DNA from 4 places in the Comamonas terrigena NBRC 13299 genome. Region 4 is predicted to be linked to each of the others. Evidence: riboswitches for the same ligand, from Rfam matches in the RefSeq annotation. Region 4 holds a riboswitch; each other region holds the start of a gene.
The links. A riboswitch is a leader RNA that binds a small molecule or an ion and turns the genes downstream of it on or off. The one in region 4 is predicted to bind cobalamin.
Positions count from the first base shown of each region.

Region 1: another riboswitch for cobalamin. It lies ahead of CT3_RS10945 (nitrite reductase); the one in region 4 lies ahead of CT3_RS15105 (TonB-dependent receptor domain-containing protein).
Region 2: another riboswitch for cobalamin. It lies ahead of CT3_RS13210 (TonB-dependent receptor); the one in region 4 lies ahead of CT3_RS15105 (TonB-dependent receptor domain-containing protein).
Region 3: another riboswitch for cobalamin. It lies ahead of CT3_RS10975 (ABC transporter substrate-binding protein); the one in region 4 lies ahead of CT3_RS15105 (TonB-dependent receptor domain-containing protein).

Region 1 is NZ_AP019749.1:2,414,353-2,421,533, forward strand. It holds gene CT3_RS10915 (cobalamin biosynthesis protein) at 1-101, opposite strand, end outside; gene cbiT (precorrin-6Y C5,15-methyltransferase (decarboxylating) subunit CbiT) at 98-1,294, opposite strand; gene CT3_RS10925 (cobalt-precorrin-6A reductase) at 1,293-2,039, shown strand; gene cobJ (precorrin-3B C(17)-methyltransferase) at 2,056-2,859, opposite strand; gene cobI (precorrin-2 C(20)-methyltransferase) at 2,870-3,610, opposite strand; gene CT3_RS10940 (precorrin-8X methylmutase) at 3,618-4,247, opposite strand; gene CT3_RS10945 (nitrite reductase) at 4,231-5,487, opposite strand; cobalamin riboswitch at 5,676-5,915, opposite strand; gene CT3_RS10950 (vWA domain-containing protein) at 6,122-6,772, opposite strand; gene CT3_RS10955 (magnesium chelatase ATPase subunit I) at 6,784-7,181, opposite strand, start outside.
Region 2 is NZ_AP019749.1:2,914,716-2,921,896, forward strand. It holds gene CT3_RS13190 (LLM class flavin-dependent oxidoreductase) at 1-168, opposite strand, end outside; gene CT3_RS13195 (ABC transporter ATP-binding protein) at 152-961, opposite strand; gene CT3_RS13200 (FecCD family ABC transporter permease) at 976-1,968, opposite strand; gene CT3_RS13205 (ABC transporter substrate-binding protein) at 1,965-2,903, opposite strand; gene CT3_RS13210 (TonB-dependent receptor) at 3,011-5,215, opposite strand; cobalamin riboswitch at 5,419-5,673, opposite strand; gene zigA (zinc metallochaperone GTPase ZigA) at 5,848-7,038, opposite strand.
Region 3 is NZ_AP019749.1:2,424,407-2,431,587, reverse strand. It holds gene CT3_RS10985 (ABC transporter ATP-binding protein) at 1-525, opposite strand, end outside; gene CT3_RS10980 (FecCD family ABC transporter permease) at 522-1,607, opposite strand; gene CT3_RS10975 (ABC transporter substrate-binding protein) at 1,693-2,700, opposite strand; cobalamin riboswitch at 2,835-3,061, opposite strand; gene CT3_RS10970 (GNAT family N-acetyltransferase) at 3,121-3,666, shown strand; cobalamin riboswitch at 3,704-3,923, shown strand; gene cobW (cobalamin biosynthesis protein CobW) at 4,377-5,459, shown strand; gene cobN (cobaltochelatase subunit CobN) at 5,459-7,181, shown strand, end outside.
Region 4 is NZ_AP019749.1:3,294,130-3,301,310, reverse strand. It holds gene CT3_RS15125 (cyclic di-GMP phosphodiesterase) at 1-630, shown strand, start outside; gene CT3_RS15120 (sensor domain-containing protein) at 627-3,080, shown strand; gene CT3_RS15115 (cell division protein ZapA) at 3,381-3,857, opposite strand; gene CT3_RS15110 (hypothetical protein) at 3,854-4,069, opposite strand; cobalamin riboswitch at 4,196-4,435, shown strand; gene CT3_RS15105 (TonB-dependent receptor domain-containing protein) at 4,503-6,377, shown strand; gene CT3_RS15100 (cobyrinic acid a,c-diamide synthase CobB) at 6,403-7,181, shown strand, end outside.

The DNA.
Region 1 (7,181 bases), 880 kb from region 4:
CAGCTGGCAAACGACTGCGGCTGAGCCTCGGACATGAAGCCCCAGCCCAGGAACCAGTGGGTGGCGAGGGGCACATGCGCCCCGTGGATCGCGTGTGTCACGGGCAGCTCCATGACCACTGCACCAGCGGCCGCGCGGCATGCCAGGACTGCATGCTTCCCAGCGGCCGGGCCTCGCTCCATTGCAGCTGCAACAGCTGACCGCCATGGCTGCGGTGCAGCTCCATCAGCAAGGCCTGGGTTTCCAGCGCCACGGCATTCACCACCAGACGCCAGGGATGCGCCAGCCGCGCGCGCAGCGCCTGGAAAAGCGCCAGGGAGAAGCCGCCACCGACAAACACGGCCTGCGGCTGGGGCTGCAATGTGGCCAGCACGGCCAGGGAATCCCCCTGCACCACCTGCAATGCCACGGCATAGCGCGCGGCATTGTGGGCAATATTGGCCACCCGCCCGGCATGCTGCTCCACACACACGGCCGTGCCACCGGCCAGACACCATTCCACGGCGACCGAACCCGATCCGGCCCCCAGGTCCCACAGGCACTCCCCCTTGCGCGGGGCCAGGGCCGCCAGCGTCATGGCCCGCACCGGGCTTTTGGTGATCTGCCCGTCATGCGCAAACGCATCGCACGCGCGGCCGGCCACCTGCGGCAGACCCTGCCCGCCACGGGCCTCGAAGGCGGCCGCCACGGGCGCCACCACCGGCTGCTCCAGCAGTTGCTGCGCCAGCTCGCTGGCCTTGCCAGTGCACACCGTCTGTGCCTCGCTGCCCGCATTCGACACCAGCCACAGGGGGCTCTCGCCCCAGTCCTGCCCGGTCAGCCAGGCGGCCAGGCGGTGCGCCGCCGGCGCATCCCGCAGCAGGCAGATAAAGCGTTCGCCCTGCGCCAGCAGCGGCGTCAGGCTCTCCAGGCTGCGGGCATGCAGGCCCATGCAATGCACCTGCTCCTGCGACCAGCCGAGCTCGCCCGAAATCCACGAAAATGTCGACGGCTGCGGATGGTTGCGCCACTCGCCGCGTTCCAGGTGCCTGGCCACCGAAGCCCCGCCGCCAAAGTGAAACGGATCCCCCGACACCAGCATGGCGACCTTCTGTTGACAGCGCAGCTGCAGCAAAGGCTCCACGCTGAACGGAACCGGCCATGCGCGGCCACGCTCCCCCACCTGGGCCAGCGCCAGATGCCGCGGGCTGCCGAACACCACCGCAGCCTGCTCCAGGTCCTGCACGGCCGCAGCGCTCAGGCTCTGCAGGCCCGAGGGATGAATCCCGATAATCGAAAGCCACGGATAGGCCATGACCCAAGTTCTCCTGTTAGGCGGCACTTTTGATGCCTACACACTGTCCACCCTGCTGCATGCAGCGGGCATTCCGGCCGTCTACTCCTACGCCGGCGCCACGCTGACGCGGCGCACCGCTCCCCTGCCCACCCGCGTGGGCGGTTTTGGCGGCGTCCAGGGCCTGGTGGATTACCTGCAGCAGCACCGCATCAGTCATGTGATCGATGCCACCCACCCGTTTGCCGCGCAGATGAGCCGCAACGCCCTGGCCGCCTGCACGGCGGCAGGCATTCCCCTGCTGTCGATGGAGCGCCCCGCCTGGTCTGCCCAGCCCCAGGACCGGTGGACACCGGTGGCCGACATGGCGGCCGCGGCCCAGGCATTGCCACCGCAGTGCCGCAATGTGTTTCTGGCCATCGGCCGCAAGCAGCTGGCCGCCTTTGCCGGCCAGGCCAGCGCACACCGCTTTGTGCTGCGGGTGGTCGACCGCCCCGAGGAGGCCCTGCCCCTGCCCGCAGCCAGTTACGAACTGGTGGTGGCGCGCGGCCCTTTTGCGCTGGCCGACGAAATCGCCCTGCTCCAGCACCATGCCGTCGACTGCATCGTCAGCAAGAACGCCGGCGGCGCCGATACCTACGCCAAGATCGAAGCCGCCCGCGCGCTGCAGATCCCCGTGGTCATGGTGGACCGCCCGCTGCTGCCCGCTCGCACGCAGTGCCAGACCCCGCAGCAGGCCATGGACTGGCTGGCCGGCCAGCGCTGAGCGGCGGGCCCCGCCTTCAGCCATGCGCCGGCGCTCCATAGCTGCGCGGCGTGTAAACATGCCGGCCCACCTGGCGGGTCAGGCTGTTGCCCACGATGACGACCGTGCGCATATCCGCCATGTCCGGCGTCACCTGCTGCAACTGGCACACCCGCAGGGTCTCGTCCGGCCGGCTGACATTGCGGGCAAAGCAGATCAGGCGCTCGGGCTCGCAGTGCGCGGTCAGGACCTTCAAAGCGCGCACAAAGCCCTGGGGCCGCGACTTGGAACAGGGGTTGTAGAACGCCATGGCAAAGTCGGCCTGTGCCGCCAGCCGGATCCGGCGCTCGATCACTTCGGCTGGCTTGAGGTTGTCCGACAGATTGATGGTGCAGAAATCATGGCCCAGCGGAGCACCCAATCTCGCGGCCGCCGCCAGCATGGCCGTGATGCCGGGCTGCACGTCCACCTCCACGGCCTTCCAGCGCAGCTGCTCCTGCGGGCTGGCGCCCTCCAGCACCTCGAACACGGCACTGGCCATGGCAAACACGCCAGGGTCGCCGGACGAGAGCATCAGCACCTTCCGGCCCTCTGCCGCCACATTCAGCGCCTGGCGGGCACGGTCCAGTTCTTCGCGGTTGTCGCTGGCATGCAGGCGCAAATGCTCCAGCCCGCTCAGCCGCTCCACATACGGGAAATAGCCAAAAGCATCGCTGGCACCGGCAATCGACTGCCGGGCCTGTTCCGTCAGCAGTGCCGCGTCGCCGGGCCCCAGGCCCAGCACGCACAGCTGCCCCGTGATGGCGCCCTTGACCGCGTTCTGTGTGGTGTCCATGTCCATGCGGCTGCGCTCACATGTCATTGGCGGGGCGGCGGCCGTTGCCGTGCACGATCACAATCGCAAAATACGGGCAGCGCTCCGGCGCATCGCGCAGCGGCATCACCTGCTCGTCGCTCATGGTTCCGTTGATCACCAGCCACGCCTGGTCCAGCTTGCCCTGCTCCGTCAACAGCGAACGGATGCGGCCCAGATGGCGGCCGACCTTCATGATCACCAGCGCATCCGAGCGGGCCATGTGGGCGCGCAGCGGCTCGTCGGCCAAGGTGGCCGGCAGCACGCTCATCACATCGTCGCCCCAGGTCATGGGCATGCCCGTGGCATGCCAGCAGCCCACCATGCCGGGGATGCCGGGCAGCACCTCGACCGGCACCACCCCTTCCTGCTGCAGGCGCACATACAGGTGCATGAAGGAGCCGTAGAAGAACGGATCGCCCTCGCACAACACGATCACATCCTCGCCGCGCGCCAGCTCGGTCAGGCGCGCTTGCCAGCCCAGATAGAAATCCGACAGCTGCGCGACATAGCGCGGGTCGTCGTGCGGGATCTCGGTGGTCAGCGGGTACTCCATCGGGTACTCCGTGACCTCGGCGTGCAGCATGCCGTTGACCAGCTGCCGGGCCTTGCCCGGGTGGCCGCGCTTGCGGAAATACGCGACATGGCGCGCATTGCGCAGCAGACGGTCCGCCTTCACGCTCATCATGTCCGGATCACCGGGGCCCAGGCCCACGCAGATAATTTTGCCGCTGTTCATACGTTCCTCACTCCACCGACGTCGCCAACGCATTGACTGCAGCCACCGTGATGGCCGATCCGCCCAGACGCCCCTGCACAATGGCGAAAGGAATCTGCCCCCATGCACGCAGCGCATCCTTGGACTCGGCGGCACCGACAAAGCCCACGGGGCAGCCGATGATGGCGGCCGGGCGCGGGCATGCCGGGTCCTCCAGCATGTTCAGCAGGTGGAACAGCGCGGTCGGCGCGTTGCCGATGGCCACCACCGCACCGTCCAGGTGTTCGCGCCACAGCTCCAGCGCGGCGGCACTGCGGGTATTGCCCATGGCCTGGGCCAGCCCGGGCGTGCGGGCATCCTGCAAGGTGCAGATGATGGCGTTGTCGGCAGGCAGGCGCTTGCGCGTGATGCCTTCGCTGACCATGCGCGCATCGCACAGAATCGGGGCGCCGCGCTGCAGGGCTGCTTCTGCGGCCTGCGCAAAATCTGCGGAGAAATGGATGTCCTGTGCCAGGCTCACCATGCCTGCGGCATGGATCATGCGGCAAGCCACCCGCTCCTCCAGGGGCGTGAAGCGGGCCAGATCGGCCTCGCTGCGGATGATGCGAAACGATTGCCGGTAAATCTCTTCACCGTGCATTTCATAGTGGTAGGTCATGAAGTAGTGTGGGGAGTTCTGCAGGCAGTGCCGATCCGGCCCGGTAAGGGAGCCGGACCGTTGGGCAGCCTGGCTGCCCGGCAGCGCCTGCATGGAGCCAGACCGCGTCCGGTGCGGACGTGCTGGCAAAGATCAGTGAGGTGGCGTCGGACGACAGCGCGCAGAACTTGGCGCAGCCGCTGACGTGCAGATGCCCGCGCTCAGGCACATGGGGCGCCAGCTGCAGCGCTATGTCCTGTGCCGGCACATGGGCCTGCGCACAGCGCGGGCTTCCGGTGCAGGCCGACACCCGCAGGCGTGCATCCGCTGCATCGGTCATCCAGTGCCGTGCATCCAGGCGGGCCACCCGCGCCGGCGCATCCGCCGACATCAGCAGCAGCGAACGCCAGGGCGTGACGCGGATTTCCGTGTCGGCCGGCAGGCTGGCCGCCAGCGCCTGCATCGCCAGGGCATCGATGCGCCCCAGCGGAGCCCCCAGCACCCAGCCTTGCGCCAGCTGACCCGGCAGCACCGGTGCTGCAGCGGGCGGCTGCGCGCCCTGGGGCACCGCATCCTGCAATAGCGTATCCAGCGGCAAAGACGGCAGCAGCGCCTGCAGGCGGGTGGGCGGTTTACCGGAAACGGCCATCCGCGCGCGGGCGAACCAGGCGGCAATGTGGATCGCGGCATCGACCAGCTGCTGCGCGTCGGCAAAGCGGTACCAGTCGCCGGCCTCGCCCAATGCCAGGCCATAGCCGCCGTCCGCATCCGCCCAAACCCGCAGATCAGAGGCCACGCCGCCCAGGCTGCGCGCTGCATCATCCACCAGCAAGCCGAACTTGCTGGGCAGCGCAGCCATGCCCTGGCGCTCCAGCGCACTGGGGCACAAGCGCTCCACCACCGCACGGCTCAATAGCGCGGCGAGCTGGTGGGTCCGGTCATGGACCGTGTAAAAAGGGGTGCAGTGCACGGGCGGCGCCAGATCGGCATCCGCATCCGCCGGAATCAGCCGGGCCGCCACCAGCTGCGACAGCAACGCAGGCAGGTCCGCATCCGCCACCCCGCGCAGCTGCACATTGCCCAGCCGGGTCAGCTCGATCTGGGGGTGCGCCAGGGACAGTGCCAAAGCCGCCAGTGCGGCCCACTGCTCCGCGTTGATGGAGGCACAGACCGGGCGCACCCGGACAATCCAGCCATCTTCCGACCGCATGGGTTTCCATGCCGTGGGGCACCAGCCCTGGACCTTGATGGAATCAGCCATGGTGCGCAGCGCCCCCATCCAGAGCCGCTGCCCACACCGTCAAACCCAGAGCCTCTCGCGCCATGCTGTATCCGCAGTCGGTCAGGCCGATACCCGGGCCGGACGATTGAAACTTGCAGGGGGGATGGAAGATGGAAGCGATTGGCGGCGCGAAGATGCGAGCCCATCAAGCCACATGCACTCCCGCTGCGCCTTGTTCACGCCAGGCCGGTCTCCGGACTTACAGAGCTCAACTCGTGGAGTTGATCGCTGGACGCGCCTTCCCGCTTGCGCAGTGGCTGTCATTGCTGCAAGCAATGACGGGCGTCCCCTCTCTCTGATTACCGTTGCGGGTGCAGTGCAGGAATGGTGGCGAACCACGCACCTGCTTCTCGTTTCATTTCCTTGCGCGCAGTGCGCGGCGAAACACCTGGGATCAGCGCGAATTTTACGCGATATCTGCCCTCATCCCGCGCCCGAGCCGAAAACTCCACCCCAGTATCGGCCGCCACTGATGCAACGCAGCAAATCACCGCTTTTTTCCGCCGCTCTGCGGCATGCAGCCTGCCGCAGCGGACAGCGCAGTGAGCGGCACGGTGACCAGCACAGCGGGGCTGAAAAAGCCGTGGCACGCCTGCCTGGGTGCCCACTGCACTCAGCCGGCAGTGGCAAAAAGCTCCGCCCGCACCCACTCCCCGCACCACATCGCCGCCAGCCGCTGGCACCGCCCCAGCGCCACCGCATCATTTTCAAAGTCGATGATGCAGCAACGGTCCACCCCCTCGGGGCGCACCGGCAGCGGATCAAACCGCCCATCCGTCAGCAGCCAGACCGTGGCCCGGGTGCCGGGCGGGCAGCGCCGCAGCGCGCCCTCCACGGCGTCGACAGCGGGCTGGATCGGCGTTCCGCCACCGCCGCGCAAGGGCGCAATCCAGCCGGCATTGAAAGCCCCGGCTTTCGCCGGGGACTGCAGCCACCGTGCCTGCTCGCCCGCAAATCCGATCACCGCCATATGGTCGCGATCGCGGTAGAACTGCTCGGTCAGAGCCAGCAAGCACCCTTTGGCCCAGGCCAGCTTTTCACCGCGCAGCATGGACGCCGACAGATCCAGCAAGACCAGGTGCAGGGTCTTGCTCCCCACAGGCCGCGGGCGAAAACGCAGGTGTTCGGGCCGCAGCGCCCCGCGGCCCTTGGACGCCAGCGTGGACACCCAGTCCAGGCGCCGCCCTGCCGCCCCGTTCAGCCGGCCCTTGCGAGAGGTATTCCCACCGCGCCCCGCCTTGGCCTTTCCGGCCAGTCCCGCCACAGCGGAGCGCGTCAGGCTTTTTTTGACGGCAAAGGCTTCAGCGCCTTGACCACCTTCATCGCCACCAGCTGGGGTGGCGGCATGGCGCCCCAGGCATCGGCCGGGGCGGCATGGTCCGGCAATGTATTCGCCGATGGTGCCGGCCCATGCCCGGACTGGCCGGACGGGGTACCTGCACCCTGCGCCCCACCGGTTGGCGGCGGGGCTGGAGGTGGCGTCTGTTCCTCGGAACTCGGCTGCTGTTCCGGCTGCTGCGCCGGCTCGCCCGACGCGGGCGGCTCAGCCGGTGCAGCCTGGGTGCGCCGGTGGGCCAGCGCCAGTTCCGCCACTGCCTGCACATCCGCCGGCGTGACGGCGCTGCGCCCGTGCAGCGCCGCATGCGCCCGCGCCGCGCGCAGCATCACCAGAT
Region 2 (7,181 bases), 380 kb from region 4:
CAGCAGCGGCGACGGATACGGCCAGTGCGCATCGGGCACGCGGAATTCGCTAAACCACACGCCGTCAAAGCCGAGCACGTCTGCACGTTCGAACAGCGCAAAAAAATCGCCGGGCTGGCCCAAGGTGGCCTCCCGGGTCCAACCCGCCAGATCAATCCGCACAGCCATCCTCCTTCTTGCGCCGCGCCCGCAGCAGGACCTGGGGCGGCGCGTCGATACGGTCAAACTCCACCTGGAACACGGCGTCCAGTGCGGGATCGGTCAACAGGTCCTGGGCGGCGCGGTCCTGCACCACGCGGCCGCGGTCCATGGCGATGACCCGGTCAAAATGGGCAAAGGCCAGGTCCAGGTCGTGCATGACCACCAGCACCAGCCTGTCGCGCCCTCTCTGGGCTAGCGCGTCGACCAGCTCCAGCCGGTGGCGTACGTCCAGGGCGGCGCCGGGCTCATCGGCCAGCAGCACCGGCGGGTCCGTGGCCAGCACGGTGGTCAGCAGGCAGCGCGACTGCTCGCCCCCCGACAGCGAGTTCCAGCGCCGGCTGGCAAAGGCCTGCAGTCCGTGCTGCTGGAGCACATCGTCCATGTCCACGGACGGGCCCAGGCGCATCTGCAGCAGTTCTGCCAGGGTGACATCCCAGTACGGGGAAAACCGCTGGGGCATGTAGCCGATGCAGCGGGCGCGCTCCGCAAAGGACAGGCGCTGCAGCGGCGCACCGTGCCACAGCACCTGGCCCTGGCTGGGCGTTTGCAGCCCCGCCAGCATGGACAGCAACGACGATTTGCCGGCCCCGTTGGGGCCGATCAGCGCAATGGCGCCGCGCGCGGGCAGCGCCAGCGAGACCTGGTCCACCACCCGGCTACCCCGGTGCTGCAGCACCAGGCCCTGGGCGGCGAGTACGGACTGGGCACCAAGTGTATCCGGCGCGGCAGCTGTATCCGGTAGGCCCTGTGGGTCGTGCATGGAAAACCTCACGGTCATGACGCGCGCAGGCGCCGCGCCAGCAGGATGATGAAGAACGGGCCGCCGGCGATGGCGGTGATCAGCCCCAGCGGCACTTCCGCCGGGGGCAGCACGCTGCGCGCCAGGGCGTCGGCCACGGTGACGACGATGGCCCCCACCAGGGCGCTGGCGGGCAGCACCACCCGGTGCATGGGCCCCACCATCCAGCGTGCAATGTGCGGCGCAGCCAGCCCGACAAAGGCCACCAGCCCGCCGTAGGCCACGGCGGCGGCCACCACCAGCGAGCCCACCAGCACGGCCAGGGGAATGAAGCGCGCCGGGTTCAGGCCGAAGCCCTTGGCCACCGTGTCGCCCAAGCCCAGCAGGTCCAGGCCATGGGCAAGGGGCCGTGTGGCGACCACACAGCCCAGGGTGATGCCGGCCAGCACCAGCAGGCCGTTCCATGAAGGGGTCTGGATGCCGCCCAGCACCCAGCTCATGACCACCTGCAGACTGACGGTTTCATCGGACAGGGCCAGCATCAGAAAGGAACGCAACGCGCCCAGCATGGCGGCCAGCGCCACGCCGGCCAGCAGCAGGCCGGCCGCATCCAGCGCGCCCGCCGCCCGGGCGACGGCCAGCACCAGCAAGGTGGAGCCCCAGGCGCCCGCAAAAGCCAGCACCGGCAGCACCAGGCCCTGGGGCAGGCCCAGCGGCACCAGCAGGGCCACCGTGGCGCCCAGGGCCGCGCCGCCGGATGCGCCCAGCAGATAGGGTTCGGCCAGCGGATTGCGGAATACGCCTTGAAAGATGGCCCCCGACAGGCCCAGCAGTGCACCCACGCAGGCGGCGGCTGCCACGCGCGGAAGGCGCCACTGCAGCAGCAGCCGGCTGTGCAGGGAATCGTCGCCGCTCAGCGCGCGCCACAGCTCGGGGACGCTGGCCCACTGGTGGCCGGCGCAGGCTGCGCCCAGCAGGCACAGGGCCAGCACCAGCAGCGCGGCCCACCATGTTGTGCGTGAAGTCATATCGGGTGCAGTTGCCGGGCCAGCGATTCGATACCGTCGAAGGTACGCGGCCCGGGGATCAGAAATTCGGAGCGGGACACGGTCCAGCAGTGGCGCTGACGCAGGGCCCGCATGTCGCGCCAGCCGGGCTGGTGCAGCAGGTCGTCCAGCCCCGCCTGGTTGCCGGCGAACAGCAGCACATCCGGGTCGGCGGCCAGCACGGCCTCAGGCGACACCTGGGCCAGCACGCCCAGCGCCGGCAGCGCGTGCTGGCAGCCGGCGCGCACCATGGCTTCGCCGGTGTAGGTGCCCGGACGGGCCAGCAGCAGCATGCCGTTGCCCGCGCGCCCGGTGACCATCAGCGCCCGCAGGTGCGGCCGGCCGGCCACGGTGGCATCCACTGCCTGCAGCCGCGCATGCAGGGCTTGGGCCAATGCAGCGCCGCGTTCGGGCTCGCCGCAGGCCTGGCTGACCAGGCGGATGTTGTCCAGCACCTCCTGCAGGGTACGACTGAGCAAGACCATGATGGGCACTCCTATGCGTTCCATGGGCGCGACGAGCTGGGTGGCGGCCTGCCGTGCCGGGGTCACGATGACCAGATCCGGGCGCTGGGCCACCACGGCATCCACGGAAAATCCCAGCCGGCCGCCAACCTTGGGCAGGCCCAGCACCTCGGCCGGGTAGCGGGTGAAGTCCTCGACACCGACGATGCGGTCCACCAGCCCCAGGGAGGCGACCAGTTCGGTGTTGGACGAAAAAATGGTGACGATGCGCCGGGGCGGCCGAGGCAGCCAGACGGCGCGCCCCAGTGCATCCTTCAGATGGATACCCGAGGCCGCCTGCATGGCCTGCTCTGCCGCTCCTGCAGGCCCGGCCGGACCGGCCAGCACCGTGGGCACGGCAAGGCCGGGCAGCAAGGCGCCGCCCGCCGCCGCCACGCCCCAGCGGCGCAGCACGGCGCGCCGGGACAGTGCGCCCGGAAGCGCGTCAGGAACTGCACCCGAAAGTGCGTCCTGGGGTGCTTCCGGAAGGGGGCTGGCGGGCCTGTGCATGCAGCCTGGCCTCAGAAGTCGGCCTGCAGGCCGACCATCAGCTCGCGCCCGGGCATGGAGGTGCCGCAGCCGCCGTTCTGGAAGCGCGCATCCGCCAGGCAGGGCGAGCGGTCCTGCGCAATGAAGATGGGGCTGCGGTTCAGGTTGAAGACATTGTTCACCGCCGCAAACAGCTTCACGCTGCGGTTCACCCGGTAGTCGCCGCGCAGGTTCCACACCGTGAAGGCCCCTTTGCGGTGGATGTAGGTGCTGCTGGGTTCGCCCTGCGGCACCAGCAGGTTCTCTTCGGTGTCGTACCACATCGGTCCGCGCAGCAGCGCCGTGAGCTGCATGCTCCAGTCACCTGCATTGCGGTCCATGCCCTGGGCGTAGCGCATGCCGGCAGAGGCCTGGAAGCGGTACATGCGCTGCACGCGGTCGGTGTTGGCGGTGGCTGCCGCGCCCTTGTCGCGCATGTCGAAGTGGTAGTAGCCGCCTGCAAAGGCGCTGAGCGACTGGCCCGGCAGGCCCAGGGCCAGCACCTGCTTGAGGTCGACCTTGGTGGTCAGCTCCAGGCCGCGCGCCACGACTTCTGCGGCATTGTTGGCATAGTCCGAGGTGTTGGTGCTGGGGCCCCGGGACACGGTGGTGATGCGGTTGGAGATGACGTTCTGGAACAGCGCTGCATCCACCTTCCAGCCCGGCTGCGTGAAGGTGGTGCCCACTTCGATCTGGCGGCTGGTCTCGGGCTTCAGATTGGGGTTGCCGAAGGTGCGCCCGCCGCCCACGGCGGTGAAGTCGGCGGCCAGTTCGGTGGCGGTCGGCGCCCGGAAGCCGGTGGCGATGCCTGCGCGCAGGTTCCAGTCGTCGGTGGCCTTCCAGGTCGAACCCAGGGACCAGGTGTGCGTGTCGTACTTGCGCACATTGGACTGGGCAAACGCCAGGTTGGGCGTGGGGTCGAACCGGGTCTCGCCCCAGGTCTTGCGCAGGCCGCCGCGCAAGGTCAGGCGGTTGTCCAGCAGGGTGTGGGCGTCTTCCAGGTACAGCGCCTTGGTCTCTTCCGTCTGGTTGTTGTCGTACGGGGCCACCTGGCCCGACGGGCCGCCGGGCATGGCCACGCGGAAGCGGTCCGAGCGCAGATGGCTGCGTTCCCAGTCCACGCCCACCAGCAGGTCGTTGGCGGCAGACAGGCGAAAGCGCGGCTGCAGACGGATGCCGGTGGCATCCAGCTTGCGGTCGTTGTAGTCGCGCGCCGTGCCCGGCACCGGGTTGGTGCCGCTCTTGATGACGGGGGACGCCCAGTTGAATTCGTCCTCGTCCACGAAGTGGTAGACCTGCGCCAGCCAGCTGACCGACTGGTCGGCCAGTGCGCCGGTGTAGGTCAGGTCCAGCGAGCGGTTGTCGCGGTTGTCCTTGCTGTAGATGTTGGACCCGGATCCCCGGAAGCCCGCGTTGTAGATGCCGTCAGTGCGGGCCTGCAGCTCCACCCGGTTCAGGCTGTCGATCTGCAGCCCCAGGGCGGCCACCGCGCCACGGCGCTTCCAGCCGGTGTTCTGCATGACGGTGCCGCCGTCGCCGGACTTGTAGTCATCGCGGGCGCTGGTGTTCAGGCCCACATACCAGTCCAGCATGCCGCTGGCGCCTGCGGTCTGGGCCTGAGTGCTCCAGCCGCCCCAGGAGCTGCCGGTCACCGTGACGCGGTTCAGCGGGCCGCTGGCGCCGGTGCGCAGGATGATGTTGATCACCCCGCCCATGTTCTGGCTGCCGTACACCACCGAGGCGGGGCCGCGCACGATTTCGATGCGGTCCACATCCGTCAGGCTGAGCTTGGACAGATTGGCCGTGCCGGCGCGGCGGCCGTTGAGCAGCACCAGCACCTGGCCCTTGAAGTCGCGCCCCTGGCCGTCGGTGGCGGCGCCACGCAGGTTCAGCGATGTCTGGGCCGCGGTCCATTCGCTGAGAAAGCCCACCGCATGTTCGGCCAGCAGGTCGGTGACCGAGCGGGCCGACGAGCGTTCGATGTCCTGGCGGTCAATGACCTGGGTGGTGGCGGCAATGCGGGCGCGGTCCTCGGGCCGGGCCGTGGCGGTGACGAAGACATCGCCCAGGGCCGCAGCCGGGGCCGATGTCGATGCGGTGGCTGTGGCGGCAGAAGCAGCAGACGCCGCGGCGTTGTCGGCCACACCCTGGGCGTGGGCGCCCCACAGCGCGCAGCACAGGGCGGCGCCGGCGGTCACGGGCTTCAGGGCGGAAAGGGGAAAAGCGACAGGCCCGCAGAGGGGGCGCGGGGAAACACGGGAAGGGGTGCGCATGCGCGGCTCCAGATGGCCCTGCTCTCCCGCAAGGCCGATTCAAGAAAACATCCGCAGGCAGGCATGCGCAGGGGGGACAGCTCGGCGCACGAACCCATCCAACCTGGACTGCGCGCTCACCCGCGGCGTCCAACAAAAGTGACAAGGCCGGTATCCGGGCTCGCGAAATGCCGACACTCCGGGACATCCGTCCTGGAACTTTCGGCCCACTCCACGCCTTCCCACGCAGTGCGCAGTGGCTTCAGGTCTTACCTGGGTGCAGAGGGTGATTCGCTTACCGTTGCGGGGGCAGCGCAGGCATTGCACTCCATGGAGCGCACCTGCTTCCCGTTTAACTCCAGTGGCCGTCAGGCCAATGCAGCACCTCGTAACAAGCATTGAAATGTATCTCAATGCAGCGAGGAATTATCGTTCAGGACACATGTGCGCAACGGACACAACACGCCGGACACATCCGGAATGCATGCCCTTGCGGCCGAAGGAGCGCAGCGCTGCACAAAGGCTGCAAAAAGGCAGTACAAATGCTGAACCAAGGCTGCAGCCGGGCATGCACAGCGTCAGTCCCAGGCCGGAAACGGGTCATGAAAGCCAGTCCAGGCCTTGGGGGCCAGGGCCATTTCGTGGTCGGTCAGCAGGCAGGCATCCAGCCGCTGGCGCAGCGCCGCCTCGTCCATGCCGATGCCGATCAGCACCAGTTCCTGGCGGGCATCGCCCACGTGCTCGTCCCAGTGCTGGGTGATGGTGGCCAGCGCCTCGGGCTCGCGCGGCCACTGTTCCCGGGGCACGGCGGCCCACCAGCGCCCTGCCCGGCCATGGCGGCACACGGCCCCGGCCTGCGACCAGTTGCCCGCATAGAGGGGGCGGCTGGCCAGCCAGAAAAAACCTTTGGAGCGTATGACCCCGGGCCATTCGGACCCCACCAGGGCGTGAAAGCGCCTGGGATGAAACGGCCGGCGCGCGCGGTAGACAAAGCTGCCGATGCCGTATTCCTGGGTTTCCGGCGTGTGTTCGCCGCGCAGCTCTTTCAGCCAGCCCGGGGCCTTGGCCGCCTCGTCGAAGTTGAACAGCTTGGTGGACAGCACCGACGCCAGCGGCACCTTGCCGAAACTGGATTCCACGATGCGTGCACGCGGGTTCAGGGTCTTCAGGATGGCCATCAGCCGCTGGCGCTCTGCGCCGGTGATGAGGTCGGTCTTGTTGAGCACCAGCACATCGCAGAACTCGACCTGTTCCACCAGCAGGTCCACCACCTTGCGCTCGTCGCCTTCCCCCATTGACTCCCCGCGCCCCTGCAGGCTGTCCCGGGATTCGTAGTCCTTGAGGAAGTTGAAGCCGTCCACCACGGTGACCATGGTGTCCAGCATCGCAATATCCGACAGGCTGGCGCCCGCTTCGTCGGTGAAGGTAAAGGTCTCGGCCACCGGCAGCGGCTCGGAGATACCCGTGGATTCGATCACCAGGTAGTCAAAGCGCTTTTCCCGGGCCAGGCGGCGCACCTCCACCAGCAGGTCTTCGCGCAGGGTGCAGCAGATGCAGCCGTTGCTCATTTCGACCAGTTTTTCCTCGGTCCGGGACAGGTCGCTGCCGCCTTCGCGCACCAGCGCCGCGTCGATGTTGACCTCGGACATGTCGTTGACGATGACCGCCACGCGCAGGCCCTCGCGGTTGTGGAGGATGTGGTTGAGAAGCGTCGTCTTGCCTGCGCCCAGAAAGCCAGACAGGACGGTGACGGGGAGAAGCTTTGCCATCGCCGGTACCATGAACAAGATTTGATAATGATAACTCATTATCAAATATGGAGACAGGAAACGGCCGCGGACGCGTCACCCCACCCTGCTGTTGCCCAGCCCCTTGCTGGACAGCGCCCTCCGGGCCCCTATGCCTGCGAAGG
Region 3 (7,181 bases), 870 kb from region 4:
TTCGGGTTGCTGCGCGAGGGCGCGGGCAATGTGCGCACGCTGGCGTTCGCCGCCGGACAGGGTGTGCCAGGTGCGGTGCGCCTTGTCCTGCAGGCCGACGGCTTGCAGTGCCTGGTGCACGATGTCCCGGTCCCGCGGCGCAAGCGGCTGCAGGGCCGACAGCCAGGGCGTGCGCCCCAGCTCCACGGCGTCCCAGACGGTGATGGCATCCTGCGTGTGCGCACTCTGCGCCACCAGGGCCAGCTGGCGGGCAATGCTGCGGCGTGGCAGGCGGTGCAGTGCCTGGTCCCCCAGCAGCACGTCGCCGGTTTGCGGGCGCAGCATGCCGGACAGCAGGCGCAGCAGGCTGGACTTGCCCGAGCCGTTGGGGCCGATCAGGCCCAGCATTTCTCCGCTGCGCACCTGCAGCGAGACGTTCTGCACGATGGGCGTGCCCTGTACCTGCCAGCCGAGCTGGCGTGCCTGCAGTGCCACCGCAGGCGGTGTGGAGGGCGTGGTTGCCGTGGGCATGGAGGATGTGTTCATGCCCGGCGCCCCTGGGCCTTGAGCAGGATGAGCGCAAACACGGGTGCGCCCACCAGGGCGGTGATGACGCCGATGGGCAGGACCTGGCCGGCGATCAGCGTGCGCGAGACGACATCGGCCGCAATCAGGAACACCGCGCCAATCAGTGCGCTGGCGGGAATCAGGCGGCGGTGGCGGACGCCGACCAGCAGCCGCGCGGCATGTGGGATCACCAGCCCGACAAAGCCGATGGCGCCGACGATGGAGACCATCACCGCTGTCATCAGCGCGGCCGCCAGCAGCAAGGTCAGCTGCACCCGGCGCACCGGAATGCCCAGTGCGGCGGCGGATTCGCTGCCGAAGGTGAAGGCGTCCAGCGAGCGGGCATGCAGCAGGCACAGCAGGGTGCCGATGCCGGCGACCGTGGCGGTCAGCAGCGTATCCGGCCAGCGCACGCCGCTGAGGCTGCCCAGCAGCCAGAACATGATGCCGCGCGCCTGTTCGGCGCTGCCGGACTTGGTGATGACCAGCGAGGTCAGGGCGTTGAAGAGCTGCGATCCGGCAATGCCGGCCAGCACGATCTGTCCGCTGTTGCGCAAGCCGCCATTGCCGGCGGCGTGGGCCAGCAGGGCGACCAGGGCAAAGGCGCACACCGCGCCGAAGAAGGCGCCGGTGGTCATCGAGATGGCGCCGGCGCCCAGGCCGGCCACGGTGACCAGCACCGCCCCGGTGGAGGCGCCTGCCGAGATGCCCAGCAGATACGGCTCTGCCAGCGCATTGCGCAGCAGCGACTGGAGGATCACGCCGGAGATGGCCAGGCCCGCGCCGCAGCTGGCGGCCACCAGTGCCCGCGGCAGCCGGTAGTTCCAGACGATGCCCTGGGTGATGGGGTCGACAGCGGACAGCGGCTGGCCCAGCAGCTGGTGGGCCAGCACCTGAAAGACGGTGTGTGCGGAGATGTCGGTCTCGCCGATGGCGATGCCCAGCACGACCGCGATCAGCAGGAGGGCGGCGGCGGCCGCCGCCACCCAGGCCGTGCGCAGCAGCCGGCCGCCAGCGGTGCCGGCGGTGTCTGCGCGAGGGAGTGCAGTCTCTGCTTGCATGGAAATAAGAGGGCTGCCGTGCAGGGCGGCACGGCAGGGGGCTTTCTTCTTGCTGTTCTTGTGGTGCTTGTTGCGCTTGCAGTTCTTACTTGGCTGCGCCTTGCAGGCGGAGCACGGCCTCGGCAATCTGCTCCATGCCGTCGACCTGGCGGATCGAGCCTTGCAAGGCATCCGCATCGACGATGACGATGCGCTGGTGCTTGACGGCATCCATGTGCTGGGTGACCGGGTCCTTCTTCAGGAATTCCAGCTTCTTCTGGTAGTCATCGGCAGGGAAGCGGCGGCGGTCCATGCGGGCAATGATCAGAATCGAGGGGTTGGCCTTGGCAATGGTTTCCCAGCCCACGGTGGGCCATTCTTCGGTGGAGCCGACGACGTTGCGCAGGCCCATGGACTGCATCATGTAACCGGCCACACCGTTCTTGCCGGCCATATAGGGGTCGGCCGCCAGATCGGAGCTGGAGAACCACAGCGCCGCCGACAGGTCTTGCAGCTTGGAGGCCTTGACCTTGGCGATGGCCTGGGCCTGGCGTGTGCCGAGGTCCTTGACCAGGCTGTCGCCGCGCGCCTGCACATCAAAGATCTGGGCCAGCTGGTGAATGCTCTTGTAGAGGGACTTCACGTCGTAGCCGGCCGTGCGTGTGCCGTCCGACCCCACCAGGTTGTTCTTGCCCTCGCAGTCGGTGGGCATGGCGTAGGTGGCGATGCGCAGGTCGTGGAATTGCTCGCGGGTGCCGACCACGCCGTCCTTGCCGACCATCCATTCGAACTGGGACACGACCAGCGCCGGGCGCTTGCCGATCACCGACTCGAAGCTGGGAATGTTGTCGGACAGGCGCGGCGCCTTGTCGTTGACGGCCTTGAACTGCGGCAGCACCGGGTTGAACCACAGCGCCGTGCCGGCCACCTTGTCGCCCAGGCCCAGCGCATACAGCATCTCGGTGCCGCCCTGGCCGATGGTGACGGCCGAAGCAGGGGCCTTGTCGAAAGTGACGGTGTGGCCGCAGTTCTGCACCTGCAAGGGATAGTCCGTGGCGTGGGCGGTGAAGGTGGTGGCCAGCAGGGCGGTGCAGGCAAGGCTTCGGATCAGCATCAGGCTCGTCTTTCCAGGTTGGGCAGGGACCACTGGAAGACAAGGCACAACCCACGCTGTGCGTGCGGGCCGCAGGGGCGCCGGAACGACAGAGTCACGAGAAATGGCTCACTTCCCGGACACCCCGCCGGCAATGAATGGTTGGTGCTTTGGCAGGTCTCCTGACTGGCAGATCAGCGCCTCGCGACCACCTTCCCAAACTGGCGTTCAGTGGTGTGTCGGTCGCGGGCTCATTGCCTACAGTTGCGGGGGCAGTTCCATTTGGCAGGCAGCGCCAGGGGCGCGGTCTGCACTGGATTCCCTCATGCGGCCAGCGTATGCCGGCGCATGTCCTTGCGGAACCAAAGTTCGGGTAATGTAGCTGATTTTGTAGCGGCGGCCCCCACGGCAGCCTGTGCGCATGGCGGTTTCGAGGCTGGCATGACCCTGTCTTTGTCCCTGTCCCATCTGATTTCCATCCAGCCGGTCGAGCGCCTGCAGGAGGTGGATGGTTTTCTGCGCGACGCACGCGTGCAGATGTTCGGTGCGCGCGTGTCTGCCCAGGACACGCCTGCGGACCTGCTGCATTTCGAGCAGGTGTACCGGGGCGGCGGCGGGCGGATGTGGACGGCCCACGATGCGCAGCGGGGTGTGGTGGGCAGCATTGCCTACCGTCCGTACGACGGCCGGTTTGCGCAGCTGGATTTCGGGCCGCTGGCCGTGGTGGAAGTGGTGCGCCTGTTTGTGGCGCCGGTGTGGCGGCGACAGGGGCTGGCGCAGGCATTGTTTGCCACGCTGCAGGCCCATGCCCGGGCCCACGGGGTGGAGGTGCTGTACCTGCACACCCACCCGTTTTTGCCGGGGGCGCTGGAGTTCTGGAAACGCAACGGGTTTGCGGTGCTGCAGCGCGAGGCCGAGCCGGTCTGGCAGACCATCCACATGCAATGCCTGCTGCCGCCTGCGCTGCCCACTGCCGCGCCCACTTAGCTGTCCCCGTTGCGCGAAGGGTGTGCTGCCGCTCCTATAATTTGCGCTTTGAACAGGAGCCCGGCATGGCGCATGCCCATGCCGGGTGAAACGGGAAGTCCGGTGACCTTCGCCTTCGGGTGGGAAGCATTCCGGCGCAGCCCCCGCTGCTGTAAGCCTGACCGCCACACGTTGATGCCACTGGGTACGTTACCTGGGAAGGCCGTGTGTGCGGTATGACGGCGAGCCAGAATACCGACCTGTTCGATTGCAGTGGTATGCCACGGGGTGTGGGCTGTTTGCTGATCGGCCCTTTCCACCGCTTTGGCGGTGCGACCCGGGTCTGTCGCACGCATCGCTTCCCCACCGCATGCTTTTTGTCGCGTGGCGGCTCGGGGAGAGCATGGTTCAACCGTTCACACATCGGCATGCCCGGCGCATGCCTGTCCCAACGTCCGTGCAGGGCGTGCGCATGGCTGCGCGCTGCACTGCGGATGTCTCCATGGCACGGCCTGCCGGGCAGGACCGGCGCATGCACTCCCTGACCTGTGGCGCGCAGCGGTTGTTCGGCCGAGGCCGTGAGCGCCATGGCGGCCAAGCGGTCGCGGGCCCTGCCGCTGCACAGCCCTCACATCGCCCACGCCGCGCACACCGCGCCGGCACCCTCTTCACTGGCAGCGGGCGCTGAGGCCGCAGCTTTCTTTTTCTTCGGAGCACAGGAGTTTCTGACCATGAGTACGCACCACAAGATCCCCGCCACCATCGTTACCGGCTTTCTGGGCAGCGGAAAGACCACGCTGCTGCGCCACATTCTGCAGAACGCCAATGGCCGGCGCATTGCGGTGATCGTCAACGAGTTCGGCGAACTGGGGATCGACGGCGAGATCCTGCGTGGCTGCGGCATCGGCTGTGAAGACGAAACCAATCCGCAAAGCGGTCAGCTCTACGAGCTGGCCAACGGCTGCATGTGCTGCACCGTGCAGGAAGAGTTCTACCCGGTCATGCGCCAGCTGATTGCGCGGCGCGACGATATCGACCACATCCTGATCGAAACCAGTGGCCTGGCCCTGCCCAAGCCCTTGGTGCAGGCATTCAACTGGCCCGAAATCAAGAACGCCTGCACGGTGGACGCCGTGATCACGGTGGTGGATGTGCCGGCGACGGCCGCCGGCCAGTTTGCGGCCAACCCGGCGGCCGTGGATGCCCAGCGCAAGCAGGATCCGAATCTGGACCATGAATCCCCGCTGCACGAGCTGTTTGAAGACCAGCTGATCTCCGCCGACCTGGTGGTGCTGAGCAAGCTGGACCTTGCCAGCGCGCAGGACCGCGCCAAGGTGGAGGCCATCGTGCGGGAAGAGGTGCCGGCCCAGGTGAAGATCGTGGCGGCCGAGCATGGCCAGATCGACCTGGGGGTGGTGCTGGGCCTGTCCAGCGCCTCGGAAGAGAGCATCCATGAGCGGGTGGGCCACCACGAGCATGGCGAAGGCGAGGAACACCACCACGACGCGCACGACCACGATGCCTTCGATTCCGTGGTGATCGAGCTGCCCGAGGTGGATCGGGATGCCCTGCTGGCGTGCCTGGCCGACATCGTGGCCGAGAACACGGTCTACCGCGTCAAGGGCTTTGTGTCCCTGGAAGGCAAGCCCATGCGCCTGGTGGTGCATGGCGTGGGCAAGCGTTTTGACAGCTATTTCGACCGCCGCTGGCGCGACGACGAGGCGCGCAAGACCCATCTGGTCTTCATCGGCCACGATCTGGAAGAGGACCCCATCCGTGCCGCGTTGAACGGTCTGACCGCCGGAGCGCTCTGATGCATTTGCTTGCCGTCCAGCCCGGGGGCTTTGTCGATGACGAAGCCTTTGTCTCCAGCCTGGGCCAGTCGCCGGCCGATGTGGTGGTGCTCAGTGCAGCCGACACCACGCTGGCCTTGCTGGCCGAGGCCTATGCCCAGCTGCAGGCCAGCGCCGCGCAGCAGGGCCTGGGGCCGGGGAGGGACGGCGAGCGTCTGCCGACGGTGCGGCTGGCCAATCTGATGCATCTGCGCCAGCCGGCCTCGGTGGACCTGTACGTCGACGAGGTGCTGCAGCATGCCCGGGTGATTGTGGTCGACCACCTGGGCGGCGAGAGCTACTGGCCCTATGGCACGGAGCGCATCCGCGAGGTGTGCCGCCAGAACGGCATTGTGCTGGTGATGTTTTCCGGGGATACGACGGAAGACCTGAACCTGCTGCAAAAGAGCACGGCCTCCGTGGAGCAATGCCGCAGCATCTGGCGCTATCTGCGCGAAGGCGGGGTGGCCAATGCCCGCGAGATGTTCCGCTATCTGTGGCACAGCTTTCTGCAAGGGGCGCAGCCGGCGCTGGCGCCGCGCCCGCTGCCGTCCGCAGCGGTGTACCATCCCGCGCACGATGCGGCGACGGCCGCGCACTGGCTGGAGCCCGGGCCTTGGCAGTGGCAGGCCGGCGCGCCCGTGGTGATGGTGGTGTTCTACCGCGCCCACCTGCAGTCGGGCAATACACAGGTGTTCCACCAGCTGTGCCAGCAGCTGCTGGCGCAGGGTATGAACCCCTTGCCGCTGGCGCTGCTGTCGCTCAAGGATGCGACCAGCCTGGCCTTGCTGCACCAGCTGTGCGGTGCGCACCAGGTGTCGCTGATCCTGAACACCACGTCGTTTGCGCAGTCGTCGCTGGAAACGCCGGGCGACCATGCGCTGGCGGGCGATATCCCGGTGCTGCAGGTCATCATGTCCGGCAGCAACCAGCAAAGCTGGCTCGACGATGCACACGGGCTGCAGCCACGGGACATTGCCATGCATGTGGCCATGCCCGAGGTGGACGGCCGCATTATCACGCGGGCCATCAGCTTCAAAGGGCTGTCGCACCGCAGCGAACTGACACAGTCGGATGTGGTGCAGTACCAGGCCCATGCCGAGCGGCTGGATTTTGTGGTGGCGCTGGCGCAGCGCTGGTGCCGTTTGCGCCACAAAGCCAATCCCGACAAGCGGCTGGCATTGATTCTGGCCAACTACCCCACGCAGGAAGGCCGGCTGGGCAATGGCGTGGGGCTGGATACGCCGGCTTCCGTCATCCACATCCTGCAGGCGCTGCAGCAGCAGGGCTATGTGCTGGACCAGATTCCCGCCGATGGCGATGCCCTGATGCAGCAGCTGCAGCAAGGCATCACCAACGATCCCGATTCCTGGGGTGTGCGGCCGGCACAGCAGAGCCTGGATCTGGCCGGCTACCAGGCTTTCTTTGCCAGCCTGCCGCCGGAGAACCAGCAGGCCGTGGTGCAGCGCTGGGGCCCGCCCGCGTCCGACCCCATGCTGCGCCAGGGGCGCTTCATGGTGGCGGGCCTGCGCTGCGGCCAGGTGTTTGTGGGCATACAGCCGGCGCGTGGCTACCAGCTGGACCCCATGGCCAGCTACCACGACCCCGATCTGGTGCCGCCGCATTACTACCTGGCCTTCTACCACTGGCTGCGCAGCGCCTGGCAGGCAGATGCCATGGTGCATGTGGGCAAGCACGGCAACC
Region 4 (7,181 bases):
CCCAGCTTCACGCCGGAGCAGAAAGCCGCGTACGAAGACCATGTGGGTGCTTCCGTGGCCTATGGCCAGCGCATGGGCCTGTCGCCCGCCGCCCTGACGGCGATTGCACAGCACCACGAGGCGACGGACGGCACGGGCTTTCCGCTGCACCTGGTGGAAGAAGACCTGTCCATCGAAGGCCAGATCCTGGCGCTGACCAACTGCTACGACAAGCTGTGCAATCCGCTGGCGCATGCGGTGGCCCTGACCCCGCACGAAGCGCTGTCGGACCTGTTCGGTCGCCGCCGCGGCGGCTTCACGCGCGAGCTGGTCGAACTCTTTGTGCGCGTGATGGGGGTCTACCCTCCGGGCTCGGTGGTGCAGCTGAGCGATGAACGGTATGGTCTGGTGGCCTCCGTGCGCAGCGACCAGCCGCTGAAACCAGCAGTGCTGCTCTACAACCCGGATGTAGACCGGGCCAAGGCCGAGCCCGTGGAGCTGTCGGAGCTGCGCGGCGTGGTCATCAAGCGCAGCCTGCGCCCTGCGCAGCTGCCGCGCGAGGTGCTGGACTATCTGTCGCCGCGCCAGCGCGTCTGCTACTTCTTCGAGCGCGCCGTGCCGCTGATGTCTGCCGTGGGAGGGGAGGCATGAACCAGTCCACCCATTTGCAGGCATGGTGCCAGGCGTTTGAGTGGATGACGGAGGCGGTGTGGCTGGTGGATCCCCACAGCCTGACCGTGGCGTATTCCAATTCGGCGGCGCAGCGTCTGGTGGGCCTGACGGGCTCGCGGCTGCAAGGCTTCCACGTGCGCGATCTGGCGGCGGCGCCGCAGGACCTGTACCGCTGGAACGATGTCGCGGAAGTCAGCTGGGGGCAGGTGACCCACACCCAGGTGCTGCATGCCAGCGGCCGGGCCATCCCGGTGGAGCAGCGCATCCGTGAAGTCGAAGACCCCGAGGGCGGGAACTGGCTGCTGTGGACCTTGCTGGACCGCAGCGAGCAGGAGCACAACGAGCGCGAGCTGGAGAGCCTGCTGGCCGAGCTGCGCGCCACCCTGGACTCGGCCGCCGATGGTGTACTGGTGTGTTCGGCCGATGGCGCCATCCGCGCCTTCAACCAGAAGCTGGCCGATATCTGGGTCATGCCGGCTGCGCTGCTGCTGCAGCGCAATGATGCGGCCATCATGGCCTGGATGCGGGACCAGGTGCTGTCGCCTGCACAGTACGACCAGCAGCTGCAGGCACTGGGCCAGGACCCCCTGGTGCACACCGCCGATATCCTGAATCTGGCGGACCGGCGCGTGGTGGAACGCCGCTCGGTCCCGCTGCTGCGCCACGGCATGGCCGTGGGGCGTATTTTTTCGTTCCGCGACATCTCCAGGGAGATGGAAGTCCAAAGCGGCCTGCGGGTGGCCGCGCAGGTGTTCGAGAGCAGCCTGGACGCCATCTTCATTGCCGATGCGCAGGGTGCCGTCCTCCAGACCAATCCGGCCTGCGACGGTATGCTGGGTGCGGCCCTGTCCCCCGGTGCGCAGGCCAGCGCGCTGTTTGCGCAGACCGAGCCGGAATGGCTGGACGCGGTGGCGCAGGCGTGGAAAGAGGTCGGCCACTGGGAAGGCAACCGCCAGCTGCAGCGCGTGGACGGCAGCCATTGCGCCGTGCGCCTGTCCTGGGTGGTCTCGCGCGATGAGCGCGGGCAGGTGCAGCAAAGCGTGGGCTTCATCCGGGACCTGACCCAGCAGCAGGCGGCGCAGCAGAAGATCGAACAGCTGGCCTTCAGCGATGCGCTGACCGGCCTGCCCAACCGCCTGATGCTGGGCCAGCATGTGGAGCAGGCCATCACCCAGGATACGCAGGCCGAGTTCGCCATCCTGTTTCTGGATCTGGACCGCTTCAAGATCATCAACGACTCCCTGGGCCACCAGTTCGGCGACCGGGTGCTGCAGTTGGTGGCGCAGCGCCTGCAGTCCTGTCTGCGGCCGCTGGATGTGCTGTGCCGTCTGGGCGGAGACGAATTCGTTCTCTACCTGCACGCGTGCCAGAAGCAGCATTCCGAGCGGATTGCCCGGCGCATCCAGGATGCGATGCGCGAGCCGTTCGTGCTGGACGGCCTGGGCTTTTCGGTGCAATGCAGCATCGGCATGGCCCAGTACCCCGAGCACGGCCGCACGCTCAACGAGCTGATCAAGCAGGCCGACACCGCCATGTACCGGGTCAAGGCCAGCGGCAAGGGCAGCTTCGGCTTTTACGAGCCGGCCATGTCCAACGGGCTGCTGGGCCGGGTGCAGATGGAGCATGCGCTGCGGCAGGCGTTGGACCGTGACGCCTTGCGCGTGGTCTACCAGCCCCAGGTCGAAATGCACACCGGCAGCATTGTCGGCTGCGAGGCGCTGCTGCGCTGGACGGATGCACGCCTGGGCGTGGTCTCGCCCGGGGTGTTCATTCCGCTGGCCGAAGAGTCCGGCTACATCGTCAAGCTCGGCGCCTGGGTGCTGGAGCAGGCGGTCAAGGAAGCCATGCGCTGGGTCAAGCAGGGCCTGGGCGTGAAGGTGTCGGTCAACGTCTCGTCGCTGGAGCTGCACCAACCCGACTATGCGGCGCGCGTGGCCTCGCTGCTCAGTGCCTATGGCCTGCCGGCATGCTGGCTGGAGCTGGAGCTCACCGAGTCGGCCCTGCTGCAGAAGGAGCCGGTCATCGTGCACTGCATCGAACAGCTGGCGGACCTGGGTGTGCAGCTGGTGATCGACGACTTCGGTACCGGCTATTCCAACCTGGCCTACCTCAAGCGCATGCCGATTTCCAAGCTCAAGGTCGACCAGTCCTTTGTGCGCGGTCTGCCACAGGACATGAGCGACAAGGCCATTGTGGAGGCGGTCATCGGCCTGGGGCGCGCGCTCGATGTGGAGATCGTCGCCGAGGGCGTGGAGACCGCCGCGCAGCGTGAAACGCTGATGCGCATGGGTTGCGGCTTCTACCAGGGGTTTCTGTGTGCCCCAGGGGTCGAGGCGGCCACGTTCCAGGCCATGCTGCGCGCCCAGGCGGCAGGCCTGGAAGCAGGAAGTCTGGGGGGCGGAGTGCCGGGAGAAGACCGGCCGGTGTAGCGGCCTTGGCCGCCGGGATGAGGGTGGGGGGTGTCTGCAAAAACCACCGCGCCGTCATCCTGAACCGGGGGTTCAGGTGGGCGAGGGCAACCAGACGTTGGGTTCGTCTAACGCGAGACGATCACGCTTGCCTGGCAATGTACCAAGCCCGTGCTCAGGGAGCATTGGTTCAAGGCAATATAAAGCACGGCAGATTTGCAGACGCCTTCATTTTAGCGCGTGACCGGCGGCTTGTGGTGGACCGGATGGAGAAAAGGGGGATTTGCGCGGCAGCACCGTTTCGGCGTTGCCGCAAGGCCTCTACAGCAGCTTGCTGTCGACTTCCAGCGCGGTTTCCAGGCGTTCGATCAGCGCCTGCGCCTGCTGCAATTCGTGCTCGCGCAGTGCCAGCAGCTCTTGCAACTGCGCGGCCAGTGCCTGGGCTTCTTCCTGCGCCTGCTGCGCTTGCTGCAGGGCGTCTTCCTGCAGGGTGTCTTCCAGCGGGGCAGCAGGCAGTGGGTCGGCCGCAGGGGCGACGGGAGCCAGGCCGTTTTCCAGCGTCAGTTCCAGCTCCTGCTCGAGTTCCTGCACGCGGGTGTACAGCGATGCACTCTCGAACGCCAGATTCACGGCGGCCAGCACCCCCACGCGTTCGCGGGCGCGGACCTTGCCGGTGTTGCGGATGCGTTCCATGTCCGCATCCACCCGCTGCACGGCGGCCAGCAGCATGTCTTCCTGGCCCTCGGGGCAGGTCAACACATAGTCTTGCTGGAGGATGCGCGCTTCGATCTGGCTCATGGTGCCTCTTGGTTGGCGGGCAGGCGCTCAATCAGTGCGTCCACCCGTGCACGGGCCGCCTGCAGGCGCGAGCGCAGGGAATCGCGCTCCTGTGTGAGCGCGGCCACCTGCTCGGCCAGCAGGGCATTGGTGCGCTGAAGTTCGGCGTGGCGCAGCAGCAGGCGATCAACACGCTCTGCCAGCGGCTCGATCATGGAAGGCTGCGAGGTCATAGACATAGAGGGTAGCAATTGTAGGCGTGCCTAAATGTAAGCAGGTGAAATAAGGCCGAATCAGCCTGCATATGACGTTGGAAAACACCGGTGCACAGCAGTTTTTCTACGAACGGCACGACTGAAACTAAAATCGCTGCTGTTGGTGCTCGCAGCGCGGTTCACGCGCAGCAGTTCAACGGGAAGCAGGACGGCCTCGTTTTTTCAGAACCCGCCCAGCCTGCGCTGCCCCCGCAACGGTGAGTCCCTGGTGCATGCCATGCACCCCCGCCATCTGATACCGCCACTGGATGCCTTGAACAAGCGTCTGGGAAGGCGATGGTGTGGAGGACCAGCCCGGATACCGGCCAACACTGGTGTGCCCGCTCGAGCGGGCATGGTTTTGCCCATCACTGGCGGGGAGGCTGGTACGGGCGACTAGGTGTTTTTTCTCATGTTCTCGAATGTTTTGAAGGCCGGTGCCGTGGCGCCCGCCTTGCCGTGGTCTGCCGTGTCGGCGGCCGTGTTGTGCGCTGTGGCGGCAGCCGCCCAGGCCCAGGAGAGCCCCTCTGCACGCGCCACGCTGGAGGAGACCGTGGTGGCCGCCACGCGCAGCGAGCAGCGCCTGTCGGATGTGATTGCGGACATGACGGTCATCGACCGCGACCAGTTGGACCAGCAGGCCGGCCGGTCGCTGGAAGACGTGATGGCCAAGCTGCCCGGCGTGCAGATCACCCGCAACGGCGGCCCCGGCACCGAAACCGGTCTCTACCTGCGCGGCGCCAGCAAGCAGCACACGGCGGTCTATATCGACGGCATCCGTGTCGATGTGCAGAACGGCTCCGGCGGAGCGCAGTGGGAATCCCTTCCGGTGGACCTGATCGAGCGCATCGAAGTGCTGCGCGGCCCGGCGGGCGCGGTCTATGGCTCGGACGCGCTGGCGGGTGTGGTGCAGGTGTTCACCAAGCGCGGAACCGCCGGCGTGCAGCCCTTTGTGGGCGTGGGGGCCGGCGAGTACGGCAGCCGCAAGGCCGAGGCCGGCATCAGCGGCGCCCAGGGCATGGTGGATTACGCGCTGGGCCTGTCCTATGCCGAAAGCCATGGCTTCGATTCCAAGAACCGCGGCGTGCACAACGAAGACCGTGACGGCTACACACGCAAATCGGCCAACGCCCGCGTGGGGCTGCAACTGAATGCCGACCAGCGCCTGGAGCTGACGGCCCTGACCAGCCGCACCAATGCCGGGTATGACGCCAGCAAGTCGGTCAAGGACGACCGCGGCCTGCGCGCGCTGGATGCCTATGGCCTGAGCTGGACCGCCCAGTGGACGGAGCGCTTTCGCACGCGCCTGTCCGTCAGCGAATCCACCAACCGCTACGAGACCTCGGGCACCAGCACCTACGAAGCCGAAACCCGGCTGCGTACCATGCTGCTGCAGAACGAGTGGCTGCTGGGCCCCGGCACCTTGAGCCTGGCGCTGGAGCGGCGCGAAGACACGCTGGAGAACACCGGCCTGAAAAACACCAGCCACAAGGACCGCGACCAGACCGGCGTGGCCATCGGCTACGGCGCCAAATTCGGTGCCCACAGCGTGCAGCTGAATGCCCGCAGCGACGAGGACAGCGACTTCGGCCGCAAGAACACCGGCGGCATCGGCTACGCCTGGGCGTTTGCACCCCAGTGGCGCGCTACCGCCTCCACCTCGACCGGCTTTCGCGTGCCCAGCCTGTATCAGCGCTTTTCGGACTATGGCGATCCGGCACTGGCCCCCGAGGAAAGCCTGAACAAGGAAATTGGTCTGCGCTGGGCCGACCAGGGCAATCACCTGGGAGTGACGCTGTACCGCAACAAGCTGCAGAACCTGGTGTCCTATGAAAAAGGCCTGGGCAGCTGCGGCAAGACGTCCTGCTATGTGAACGTGGAGCGTGCGCAGTTGCAGGGCATCACCCTGACCGGGGCCTACCGCACCGGTCGACTGAAATGGTATGGCTCCGTGGATTTCCAGAACCCCACGAACGAGGCCACCGGCAAGCTGCTGGAACGCCGCTCGCGCCGGTTTGCCACCCTGGGAGTGGATGCCGCCGTGCACGGGTGGACACTGGGTGGGGAAATGCAGGCGGCCAGCCGCCGCTACAACGCCAAGGACGAGCAGGTCATGAGCCTGGGTGGCTACACCCTGTTCAACCTGTCGGCCTCCACGCAGGTGGCCAGGGACCTGACCCTGACCGCACGCATCGACAACCTGATGGACCGGGCCTATACCTTGGCCCAGGATTACGCCACGCCGGGCCGCACCTTCTGGGTGGGTCTGAAATGGCTGCCCCGCTGACCGCCGGGGCCGCCGGAAAGCATGCATGTTGACTGAAACTTCCGCCCAAGCTGCGCGCCGCTGCGTGGCCGTGTTGGTGGCGGCCCCAGCCTCGGGCCAGGGCAAGACCACCGTGACCGCCGCGCTGGCGCGCTGGCACTCCCGCCAGGGGCGCACGGTGCGCGTGTTCAAGTGTGGCCCGGATTTTCTGGACCCCTACTGGCACCAGCTGGCCAGCGGTGCGCCGGTGCACAACCTGGACGGCTGGATGGTGGGCATGGACGAGGTCCGGGCCCGCCTGCATGCCGCAGCCGGCGAGGCCGACGTCATCCTGATCGAAGGGGTGATGGGCCTGTTCGACGGCAGCCCGACCGCAGCGGATCTGGCCCAGCAACTGGGCGTGCCCGTGCTGCTGGTGGTGGATGCGGGCGCGATGGCCGGCTCGTTTGGTGCCCTGGTGCTGGGCATGCGGCAGTACCAGCCGGAGGTGCCGTGGGCCGGGGTGCTGGCCAACCGCGTGGCCACCGGCATGCATGCGCAGATGCTGCAGACCAGCCTGCGCGAACCCGATCTGTGGCTGGGCGCGCTGGCGCGCATCGGCCAGGGCAGGGATGCACAGCTGCTGCCGGAACGCCACCTGGGCCTGGTGGCCGCGCACGAGCTGCCCGATGCCATGGCGCGGCTGAACGCCGCCGCCGACCAGCTGGCCGACACCCCCCTGGGCCAGATGGACTGGGCCGCCTGGCAACGCTGGAGCGTGGAATTCCCCGCCGCCGCCGCGGCCCAGCCGCCGACCGGACAGCAGGCGCTGCAGCCCTGGCTGCA